DNA from 2 places in the Mesorhizobium sp. B2-5-13 genome. Region 2 is predicted to be linked to the other one. Evidence: predicted binding sites of a transcription regulator. Region 2 holds the regulator's gene; the other holds the start of a gene.
What was found. Region 2 encodes LexA, which represses DNA repair genes until DNA is damaged. Its sites were predicted from a motif close to TGTTCNNNNTGTGTTCNG; they were not measured.
Positions count from the first base shown of each region.

Region 1: the regulator LexA is predicted to act here: its motif matches at 1,503-1,520, upstream of uvrA (excinuclease ABC subunit UvrA).

Region 1 covers NZ_VFUI01000001.1:254,809-260,444, forward strand. The annotation lists gene FJ434_RS01325 (ATP-dependent Clp protease proteolytic subunit) at 1-583, shown strand, start outside; gene FJ434_RS01330 (hypothetical protein) at 672-971, shown strand; gene uvrA (excinuclease ABC subunit UvrA) at 1,670-4,591, shown strand; gene FJ434_RS01340 (DUF302 domain-containing protein) at 4,591-5,001, shown strand; gene FJ434_RS01345 (GNAT family N-acetyltransferase) at 4,998-5,462, shown strand; gene FJ434_RS01350 (DUF72 domain-containing protein) at 5,491-5,636, shown strand, end outside.
Region 2 covers NZ_VFUI01000001.1:134,400-140,035, reverse strand. The annotation lists gene gltX (glutamate--tRNA ligase) at 1-713, opposite strand, end outside; gene FJ434_RS00730 (ComEC/Rec2 family competence protein) at 817-3,270, shown strand; gene lexA (transcriptional repressor LexA) at 3,264-4,007, opposite strand; gene FJ434_RS00720 (GntR family transcriptional regulator) at 4,415-5,188, opposite strand; gene FJ434_RS00715 (ABC transporter substrate-binding protein) at 5,338-5,636, shown strand, end outside.

The DNA.
Region 1 (5,636 bases), 120 kb from region 2:
GCCGATGGTGATCGAGCAATCGAGCCGCGGCGAACGTGCCTTCGACATTTTTTCGCGACTGCTGCGCGAGCGCATCGTCTTCATCAACGGCGAGATCAACGACGACGTCTCGGCGCTGGTCTGCGCGCAGCTTTTGTCGCTGGAATCGGACAATCCCGAGAAGGAGATCTCGCTCTACATCAACTCGCCGGGCGGAATGGTGACCAGCGGCTTCGCCATCTATGACACGATGCAATATATCAGCTGCCCGGTCTCGACCGTGTGCATGGGCTTTGCCGCATCGATGGGATCGTTCCTGCTGATGGCAGGCTCGGCCGGGCGCCGCATCGCGCTGCCGAACGCCACCATCCTGCTGCATCAGCCGCTGGGCGGCTTCCAGGGCCAGGCTTCCGACATCCAACGGCACGCCGAACGCATCGGCCAGACCAAACGCCATATGACCGAACTCTACGCCCAGCATTGCGGCCGCAGCTATGAAGAGGTCGAACGCACGCTCGACCGCGACCATTTCATGACTGCCCGCGAGGCCCAGGCATGGGGCATTGTCGACCATGTTTTCGATACCCGCAAGAAAGCGGCGTGAGGCAGAGCCCAGATCAAATCCTGCTAGGTGTCGAAGATTTGACGATATCGGTCTGGTTCCGGTGGCGGCAGGTCCCTATAAAAGAGGAATGACCGACACTCATCGATCCAGAACATCGCACCGTGTCACCGGCGCCATGGTGCTCGCAATCGTCGGCCTTGCGTCCAGTTCGGCATTTGCCGACGACGCTTCATCGTCAGCGCAAAAGAGCGCCCTGCCCGGCGTGGCTGGCGACTATCGCATCGCCAAGCCGGCCCCGGTGCCTGAACCCGACGACGCGTTCCCCAGCAGCGGCAATGGGCAGTTCAAGATCGGCAATACGGATGTCAGGATTTCCGGCAGCATCACGGTCGATGTCGGAGTTGGCGGGATCAAGCCGCCAAGGTAGGCCGAGGTCGAGGCTTGCGAACTCAAGCCCACGCCCAAAAACAGCCCCGCCGTGCCTTGGGCAAACGGACGGGGCTTTTTGTTGGATTCGTAATCCAAACTTGCCGGGAGTGTACCGCCGGCGTTTGATTTCGGATGCTTCGCGGCATTCAGCCGACGATCCGACCAATAGTCTCTGATTTTGACGGATACGGCAGGTCACGGTTTGTCGGGTGGCGCAAACGCCTGCTCTGGCACTTATGCCTGCCGCGGCTCCAGTGACAACTGAAGCCCTGGGGGACTATCCGGTGGCGTCATGCTCCGCTCCTGTGTCCGTTGCGACATCGTCGTGGCGAAGCGCAATCGCAAATGCCTGCGGCGTCTCGCAGGCCGCCTTGGGGCGGCGAGGCCATCGAAAGACGGCCAGCTTCGCTGACTTCCGAAGACTGCTCCCGTGAGTTGGCCGCGTCAACCATCAATAGCCGGTTACGGAAAAATGTGATCACCGGGAGGTTACGTCGAGGTCAGTTTCCGCACAGTTTTGTCAGGAGCATGTTCGGCCTTTGTTCTTTCCGCTTGCCCCTTCGCGCGAAAGACGGTTAAACGACTTCTGTCGGGAGTTGTGGCGTCTCTCGACGTGGCGGCAAAAAGACCTACATAGGGGATGGCTGGGAAAACCCGCCAATCCCACGAATTCCAGATCTGAGGCGGCGACCGGCGATGGCCGACCATAAATTCCTTTCCATTCGCGGGGCGCGCGAACACAATCTGAAGAACGTCGATCTCGACCTGCCGCGTGACAGCCTGATCGTCATGACCGGCCTGTCGGGCTCCGGCAAATCGTCGCTGGCCTTCGACACCATCTATGCCGAAGGCCAGCGCCGCTATGTCGAGAGCCTCTCGGCCTATGCACGGCAATTCCTCGAAATGATGCAGAAGCCCGACGTCGACCAGATCGACGGCCTGTCGCCGGCCATTTCCATCGAGCAGAAGACCACGTCGAAGAACCCGCGTTCGACGGTCGGCACCGTCACCGAAATCTACGACTATATGCGGCTTCTGTTTGCCCGTGTCGGCGTGCCCTATTCGCCGGCCACCGGCCTGCCGATCGAGAGCCAGACGGTCAGCCAGATGGTCGACCGGGTACTCGCGGTCGAGGAAGGCACGCGCCTGTTCCTGCTGGCGCCCATCGTGCGCGGACGCAAGGGCGAGTACCGCAAGGAACTGCTGGAGTTGCAGAAGAAAGGGTTCCAGCGCGTCAAGGTCGACGGCGTCTTCTATGAAATCGCCGACGTTCCAGCGCTGGACAAGAAATACAAGCACGACATCGACGTTGTCGTCGACCGCATCGTCGTGCGCGGCGACCTTGCCACGCGTCTCGCCGACTCCATCGAGACGGCGCTGAAGCTGGCCGAAGGGCTGGCGGTGGCCGAGTTCGCCGACAAGCCGCTCGACGCCAGCCAGACCGGCGAGGATTCGGTCAACAAGTCGAAGAACGAGACGCATGAACGCATCCTGTTCTCGGAAAAGTTCGCTTGCCCGGTGTCCGGCTTCACCATTCCGGAAATCGAGCCCAGGCTGTTCTCCTTCAACAACCCGTTCGGCGCCTGCCCGACCTGTGACGGTCTCGGCAGCCAGCGCGCCATCGACCCCAACCTCGTGGTGCCCGACGAAAACGTGTCGCTGCGCGACGGCGCCGTCAGCCCATGGGCGAAATCGACCTCGCCCTATTACTCGCAGACGCTCGAGGCGTTGGGCAAGGCGTACGACTTCAAGCTCGGCGACAAGTTCAAGGATCTTTCCGCGCAAGCGCAGGAGGCGATCCTGCGCGGCACCGGCGAGCGCGAGATCACCTTCCAGTATGATGACGGCCTGCGTTCCTACAAGACCACCAAGACTTTTGAAGGCGTCATCCCCAATCTCGAACGGCGTTGGAAAGAGACCGAATCCGCCTGGATGCGCGAAGAAATCGAGCGCTTCATGTCGGCGACGCCCTGCCCGGTCTGCAAGGGCTACCGGCTGAAGCCCGAAGCGCTGGCGGTGAAAATTGCCGGCAAGCACATTGGCGAGGTGACGGAACAGTCGATCCGCAACGCCGACAAATGGTTCACCGACCTGCCGGCGCAGCTCAACGACAAGCAGAACGAGATCGCTGTCCGCGTGTTGAAGGAAATCCGCGAGCGCCTGCGCTTCCTCAACGATGTCGGGCTCGATTATCTCACTTTGTCGCGCAATTCCGGCACGCTGTCGGGCGGCGAAAGCCAGCGCATCCGGCTGGCCTCGCAGATCGGCTCTGGGCTGACCGGTGTGCTTTATGTGCTGGACGAGCCGTCGATCGGCCTGCACCAGCGCGACAACACGCGGCTGCTCGACACGCTCAAGCATCTGCGCGACATCGGCAACACGGTGATCGTCGTCGAGCATGACGAGGACGCCATCCTGCATGCCGACTATGTCGTCGATATGGGCCCCGCCGCTGGCATCCATGGCGGCGAGATCATCGCCCAGGGCACGCCCCAGCAGGTGATGGCCAACCCCAATTCGATCACCGGCAAATATCTGTCGGGCGCACTCGAAGTGGCAACGCCTGGCGTGCGCCGCGAAGCCAAGAAGAACCGGCGGCTGAAGATCGTCGGCGCGCGCGGCAACAATCTGAAGAACGTCACCGCCGAAATCCCGCTCGGCACGTTCACCGCCGTCACCGGCGTGTCCGGCGGCGGCAAGTCGACCTTCCTGATCGAGACACTGTTCAAGGCGGCCTCGCGCCGCATCATGGGCTCGCGCGAGCATCCGGCCGAGCATGACCGCATCGAGGGGCTGGAATTCCTCGACAAGGTCATCGACATAGACCAGTCGCCGATTGGGCGGACCCCGCGTTCGAACCCCGCCACCTACACCGGCGCCTTCACGCCGATCCGTGACTGGTTCGCGGGTCTTCCCGAAGCGAAGGCGCGCGGCTATCAGCCGGGACGTTTCTCCTTCAACGTCAAGGGCGGCCGCTGCGAGGCCTGCCAGGGCGACGGTGTCATCAAGATCGAGATGCACTTTTTGCCCGACGTCTACGTCACCTGCGACGTCTGCCACGGCAAGCGCTACAACAGAGAGACGCTCGACGTCCTGTTCAAGGGCAAGTCGATCGCCGACGTGCTCGACATGACCGTCGAGGAAGGCGTCGACTTCTTCGCCGCCGTGCCTGGCGTGCGCGACAAGCTGGAGACACTGAAGCAGGTCGGGCTGGGCTACATCCACATCGGCCAGCAGGCGACGACGCTGTCCGGCGGCGAGGCGCAGCGCATCAAGCTGGCCAAAGAACTGTCGCGCAAGGCAACCGGCAAGACGCTCTACATCCTCGATGAGCCGACCACCGGCCTGCACTTCCACGATGTCGCCAAATTGTTGGAAGTGCTGCACGAACTGGTCGACCAGGGCAACACCGTGGTCGTCATCGAGCACAATCTCGAAGTGATAAAAACCGCCGACTGGGTGCTCGACCTCGGGCCCGAAGGCGGTGATGGCGGCGGCGAACTGGTCGCCTCCGGCACTCCGGAAGCCATCGTGCGCGAGAAGCGCAGCTACACCGGCCAGTTCCTCAAGGAGCTTCTGGAGCGGCGCCCTGGAGGCAAGCGCGAAGCGGCGGAGTGATGACAGAGGATGGTCTCATCACGGTCCAGAGCCGCTTTGGCGTGACCGAAACCATCGACCGCCTAGCTGAGGTGGTCAAGCGCGCGGGACTGCTTGTGTTCGCGCGCATCGATCACCAAGCCGGCGCGCGCGATGTCGGCACCGCGCTGCGGCCGACGGAGCTTCTGATTTTCGGCAACCCGAAGGGCGGCACACCGCTGATGCAGGACCAACAGCTTGCCGGCATCGACCTGCCGGTGAAGGCGCTGGCCTGGGAGGATGAAGAAGGCAAGGTCTGGCTTTCCTACACTGACGTCCATTGGATCGCCGAACGCCACGATCTCCGTGACGCCAGCCGCGATGCCGTCGCCGCAATTGCCGCTGGCATGGAAAAGGTGATAGCGGCCGCTGCCGGAATGGATCAATCATGAGGCTCGCTGGCCCAGAAGATCTCGCCGCGATCGTGACGCTGACGCAAGCGGCCTATGCTCCCTACAACGCCATACTCGACGCGCCACCGATCCCCGTTACCGAGGATTATGCGCCCCGTATCGAGCGCGGCGAGGTCTGGCTACTTGAGAGCAGCAATGATCCCGCCGGGCTTATTGTCCTTGAACGACACGAAGACCACGCCATGATCTTCAGCGTCGCCGTCTCCCCTGCTTTTCAGGGCAAAAAACTCGGCATAGCACTGCTCAATCACGCGGATGAACAGGCGCGTCTGTGGGGTTTGCCGGAGGTGCGGCTCTACACCAACGCCAAGATGGAACGGAATATCGCGCTCTACGCCGCCTATGGCTACCGTGAAACGGGTCGCCGGCCCAATCCCTACCGGCCAGGGTGGATACTGGTCGACATGGCCAAACCCATCGACAGGCCCACCGCGGTCTGATCGCTTTTAGAAATCCGGGAGGACGACAATGAGCACATCGGGAACAATCCGCGCAGGCATGGGCGGCTGGACCTTCGAGCCCTGGGACACGTCCTTCTATCCCGAAAAACTGTCGAAGGCGAAGCAACTGCAATATGCCACACGGCAGGTGCCGAGCATCGAGGTCAACGGCAC
Region 2 (5,636 bases):
CCGTCGGCGCCATGGATCAGCGGGATGTGCGACATCGACGGCACGTCCCAGCCCATGGCGTTGTAGATCACGGTCTGGCGTGCGGCATTGGTCAGGTGATCGTCGCCACGGATGATATGGGTGATGCCCATGTCGTGGTCATCGACGACGACGGCATGCATATAGGTCGGGTTGCCGTCCGAACGCAGGATGATGAAATCGTCGAGATCCTTGTTGGGGAAGCGCACCTCGCCCTGGACCCGGTCCTGCACCACCGTCTCGCCCTCGGTCGGTGCCTTGATGCGGATGGCACCCTTGACGCCGGCGGGTGCCTCCGACGGGGCGCGGTCACGCCAGTGGCCGTTGTAGCGTGGTGGCAGGCCCTTGGCGCGTGCTGCCTCGCGCATTGCCTCGAGCTCGGCTGAAGTCTCGTAGCTGTAATAGGCCTTGCCCAGGCGCACCAGCTCCTCGGCCACCTCCCGGTGGCGCGGCACGCGCTCGAATTGGGAGACCGCGTCACCGTCCCATGACAGGCCGAGCCAGGTCAGGCCGTCCAGAATGGCCGATGTGGCTGCATCGGTCGAACGCTCGCGATCGGTGTCCTCGATGCGCAGCAGCATCGTGCCGCCGGTGTGCTTGGCATAGAGCCAGTTGAACAGCGCCGTGCGCGCGCCGCCGATATGCAGATAGCCGGTCGGCGAGGGAGCAAAACGGGTGATGACCTTGTCGGGCATGGAACTCTCGGAAAACGTCTGAAGCTGAGTGCGGAGTGCGCGGACTTTCGCGCGTCGCGCGTTCATGTAGCATAGGGTGTCGAGGGCGCAAGGGGCAGACCCGATGACTGGACGAGGCCGGGGCTCGGATCGGGGCGAGGGCGCCATTGTCGGCGTCAGCGAGCGATCCCTGTTTGCGACGCCTCCTGCGATCCCGCTGCCATCGCCGCTCGTGGCTGCGCCCGCAACCCAGCTGCTGCAGGCGGATAGCCCAGCGCCAACTCCATCTCCTGCCGCACGCAGAATTGTGCGCGTGCGCCGGCAAATCGGCCCGATATCCTTTCCTCGCCTGCGTCACGGCGTGGCCAAGGCGGCGGAGCTGGAACTCGACCGGGGCATCGCCTTCCTGCTGGTGCCGGTCTGCCTGGCCGTTGGGGCGATCTGCTACTTTTCGCTGGCGTCCGAGCCCGATTTTGCAAAGCCTGTCGCGGTCGTGGTTCTGGCGGCGGTATGTGCGTTCGTCTCGCGCTCCTGGCCGAAAACCCATCTGTGTTTCATGGCACTGCTTTTGTGTGTGCTTGGCCTGCTTGCGGCGAAGGTCGAAACATGGCGAGCCGGAACCCGGATGCTGGGCTCGGAAATCTCGACGCAACTGACCGGCCGCGTGATCTCGCTCGAGGAGATGGAGAGCGGCCGCATCCGGCTGACCATGGACGTGATTTCGACCGCCCGGCCGAAACTGCGCTACGCGCCTGAAAGGGTCCGGCTTTCGGCACGCAAGATACCGCCCGAAATGACCGCCGGCTCGCTTGTCACAGGCTATGCCAAACTGCTGCCGCCGACCGGCCCGGTGCGGCCGGACAGCTACGACTTCTCCTTCGACAGCTATTTCGCCGGCATCGGCGGCAGCGGCTTCTTTCTCGGCAATCCAACGGTCATCTCCGCCGAAGCCGGTGAGATGCCGCTGCCGGCACGCGTGTTTTCAGGCATCGAAAATGCCCGCGAAGCCATCGCCGACCACATCAGGGGCAGCATTGGCGGCGCCGAAGGCGAGATCGCGGCGGCGCTGATCGTCGGCGTGCGGGCCGGCATTCCCGATGAAATCAACGAAGCGATGCGGCGCACCGGCATCTATCACATCATCTCGATTTCAGGTCTGCATATGGCGCTGGTGGCCGGCACCATCATGGGTCTGCTGCGCGGCGCCTTCGCACTGTTTCCAGGGTTTTCCGCGCGCCGGCCGGTGAAGAAATACGCCGCCGCCGCCGCACTGTTTTCGATCGCCGCCTATCTCGTCATTTCGGGCGTCGTCGTCGCGGCCGAACGCAGCTTCATCATGCTGGCGGTGATGCTGATCGCCGTCTTGTTCGATCGCGCGGCGCTGACCATGCGCAATCTGGCGATCTCGGCGATCGCCGTTATCCTGGTTTCGCCGCACGAGGTCGTCGGCCCGAGTTTCCAGATGTCGTTCGCGGCAACCGCAGCCTTGGTTGGCGCCTATGCCGGCTGGGCCGACCACCATGCGGGAAAGACGAGGCCTCCGCCGCCAAAGCGATCCCTACCCGGGTTTCTGACGCGAAAATTCCTCTTGGCGACAGGTGGATTGGCCATGACGTCCATCATCGCCGGCAGCGCGACGGCACTGTTTGCCATCTGGCATTTCCAGCGGGTGTCGCCGCTCAGCCTGTTCGCCAATCTGGCCGTCATGCCGATCGTGTCGATCGTGATGTTCCTGGCCGTCGCCAGCGCGTTGCTGATGCCGTTCGGGTTGGATTGGCCGGCTCTCTACCTCATGGGCAAGGGCCTGACAGCGATGATCGCCATATCGGCGTGGATATCGGAGCGCTCTCCGGTCGATGGAGTCGGGCTGATTTCGCAGCAATCCGTGCTGCTGGTCACCGTCGCGTTGGTCATCGCGACGATGGCGACGACGTGGCTCCGGCTCACGGCGGTGCCATTCGCGCTTGCCGGTCTGTTGACTGTGTCGCACACGCGCGCGCCCGATGTGCTGATCTCGGAAGATGCGCGGCTGGTGGCTCTGTCGATCGGCAATGGCGAACTGGCCGTCAACCGGGAACGTCCGAACGAATTCGCAGCCGACAATTGGAAACGCGCTCTGATCTCCGAAACAATCGTCCTACCGGAAATGTTCGAGGAGACGGACGGGCAATTCGATCTTGCCACTCCCACCGACCTGCCGCTGGGATCGCCGTTCTATTGCCGCGAAGGCCTGTGCCTTGCCAGGCACCCTTCCGGCGCGATCATCGCCTATGTCGAGGATCGCAAGAACACCTGGAAGGCCTGCGCCTTCGCCGACCTGATCGTCGTCAATGACGCGACCGCCTATGACGCCTGTCATAATCCGCTGGTTCTCGTCGTCACCAAACGCCAGCTCGCCCGCAAGGGGAGTGCCGCCGTTTTCTTCGATCCCCAATCGGCCACGACGCCGGCTGAGATCGAATTCGCCGTCGTCGGACCATACCGGCCCTGGCACGAGCAGCGAAAATTCTCACGCGAGGCGAGGGGGCTGGCCCCCTATAAAAAGGCCGACAAGCCCGATGGCAAGCCAGTTCAGTAGCGCCTGATCAGCCCGACGAGCTTGCCCTGCACCTTGACCCGATCCGGTCCGAAGATGCGTGTTTCGTAGGCTGGATTGGCGGCTTCGAGCGCGATCGAGGCGCCCTTGCGGCGGAACCGCTTCAGCGTTGCTTCCTCCTCGTCGACCAGCGCCACGATGATTTCGCCCGGACTTGCTGTATCGGCATTGCGGATGATGACCGTGTCGCCGTCGAAGATACCGGCCTCGATCATCGAGTCGCCCTTGACTTCCAGCGCATAGTGCTCGCCGCCCATGATCATGTCCGGCGGCACCGAAATCGAATGCGTCTGATGCTGGATGGCATCGATCGGCACACCGGCGGCGATACGACCCATGACCGGGATGGACACGGCTGAAACTGCATCATCGTCGTTGCCGGCCGCGGCCAGGCGGGAAGGCGCCGTCGCCGGCCTGATCTGGCGGCCGAGACTGCCTTGGCCAAGGCTGCCCTGGATGACGCTTGGCGAGAACTTCTTTGCCGCATTGAGGCCCGGCGCGATCGAGTCCGGCAGCCGCAGCACTTCCAGCGCGCGCGCCCGATTGGGTAGCCGGCGAATAAAGCCGCGTTCCTCCAGCGCCGTGATCAGGCGATGGATGCCCGATTTGGAGGCAAGATCGAGCGCTTCCTTCATTTCGTCGAAGGAGGGCGGTATCCCGCTTTCCTTGAGCCGTTCGTGGATGAACATCAGCAGTTCATGTTGCTTGCGTGTCAGCATGGCGGCCCCCAAGGCATTGAACGAAAGGTCTGACCAGAATCGAAAAAACAAACCCAGAACAAACACTATCCGTTCCAGTTGTGTTCCGCAACCGTTTAAAGTTTAATGAATTTGTTAACGCGTCTGAAGTTTTTTGCCGCGACAGCGGACTGAGGCCGATCCTTTCCACGATCGGCCGGCATTGAAATCGTTTTGGTTAATGGCCTGTGGCCTATCCACTGATGGGCCTTGGCATCAGTCTTTCGGAGGGCTCTTCGCGGGTGGATTGTACAATTTATGGATCCATTATTCGCGGAACGAAACGAAACCAAAACGCCAACGATTGGTAGCTTAGGGGCGGCGATGGACCCAGGCGTTTGGCCCACTCCGGCCAGCGCATGCCAATAGGCGTCGCGCAAGCATTGAAGTCACCCGGAACCCGCTTGCAAGCTGCCGGCGCGGGCGGCGTATTTGGTCGCGCCGCTGTCTTCGCTATGGACATAGACGTGCAGGGTATAGCCGATATGCGCCGTCATCAGCGCCTTGGCCCGCTCGACGTCACGATCGAGTGCAGCTTCCATGATCGCTGTATGGTGTTCGATCGCAATCGCTTCGCACAATGCCTCCATTGCCTCTTCATAACCGTCCTTCAGGCCAGCCGCGGCCCGCAATGTCGGCGCCAGGCCGAGAAAACGATGATGCCGTCGCAGCTGATCGGCGATGGTCGAGCGGAATCGCATGAGCCAATTGGAAGTCGCCGCGCTCAGCAGCGCCGCATGGAAAGCTTCGTGGTTCTCGTCCCATTTATCGACGGCCGCATCCGAAGGATCGTCGACCGCGGTCTTGCAACGGGAGAGCCGGTAGTGGGCGGTGACAACGGCATCCTCCCACTCCTTGCCGCCTTTTTCCATCGATTCGAGGAACAGGGGTATCTCGACCACCATCCTGGCGCGTGCCAGGTCCTCCAGTTCGGCCCGCGATACCGGAGCGACCGTAAAACCACGATTGCTGATGGCGGTGACAAGGCGTTCGGCCTCTAGCCGCGACAAGGCTTCGCGCAACGGCGTCCAGCCGACGCCATAGGTGCCGCGCAGGGCACTCAGTTTGAGCGGGGCGCCCGGCATGAGGCGCGTGGTCAGGATGTCGCGCCGCAACAGCTGATAGGCGGCTTCCGTTTTTGTAGAACTCGTTTCATCGCGCATCGTGATCAATCCGTCGTCTGGCGAAAGTATATATGATATTGGGTCATAGCAACAATTATATATAATGTTTGACACCGACCGGCGGACCGACCATGATCGCCGTGGTAGCCGCGTTTCCAAGCGGCCCTGATCAAATCTGGGAGGAAATGATGTTGAAATCGAAATCCGCTTGGTTGTCGGGCTTGGCCCTGGCAGGCGCATTGATGATTAGCGCCGGCAGTGCCGCGGCCGATCAGATCCGTATCGGCATTGCCAATTTCGGCGAGCATCCGCAATTGAACGCCGCCATAGCCGGCTTCAAGAAGGCGTTGACGGATAATGGCTTCGTCGAGGGCAAGGACGTCGTCTACACGGAGAGCCACACCAATTTCGATGCATCGCTGGTGCCGCAGATGATCGCCAAGCTGCAGGCCGAGCAGCCCAAGCTGATCTACACCATCACCACGCC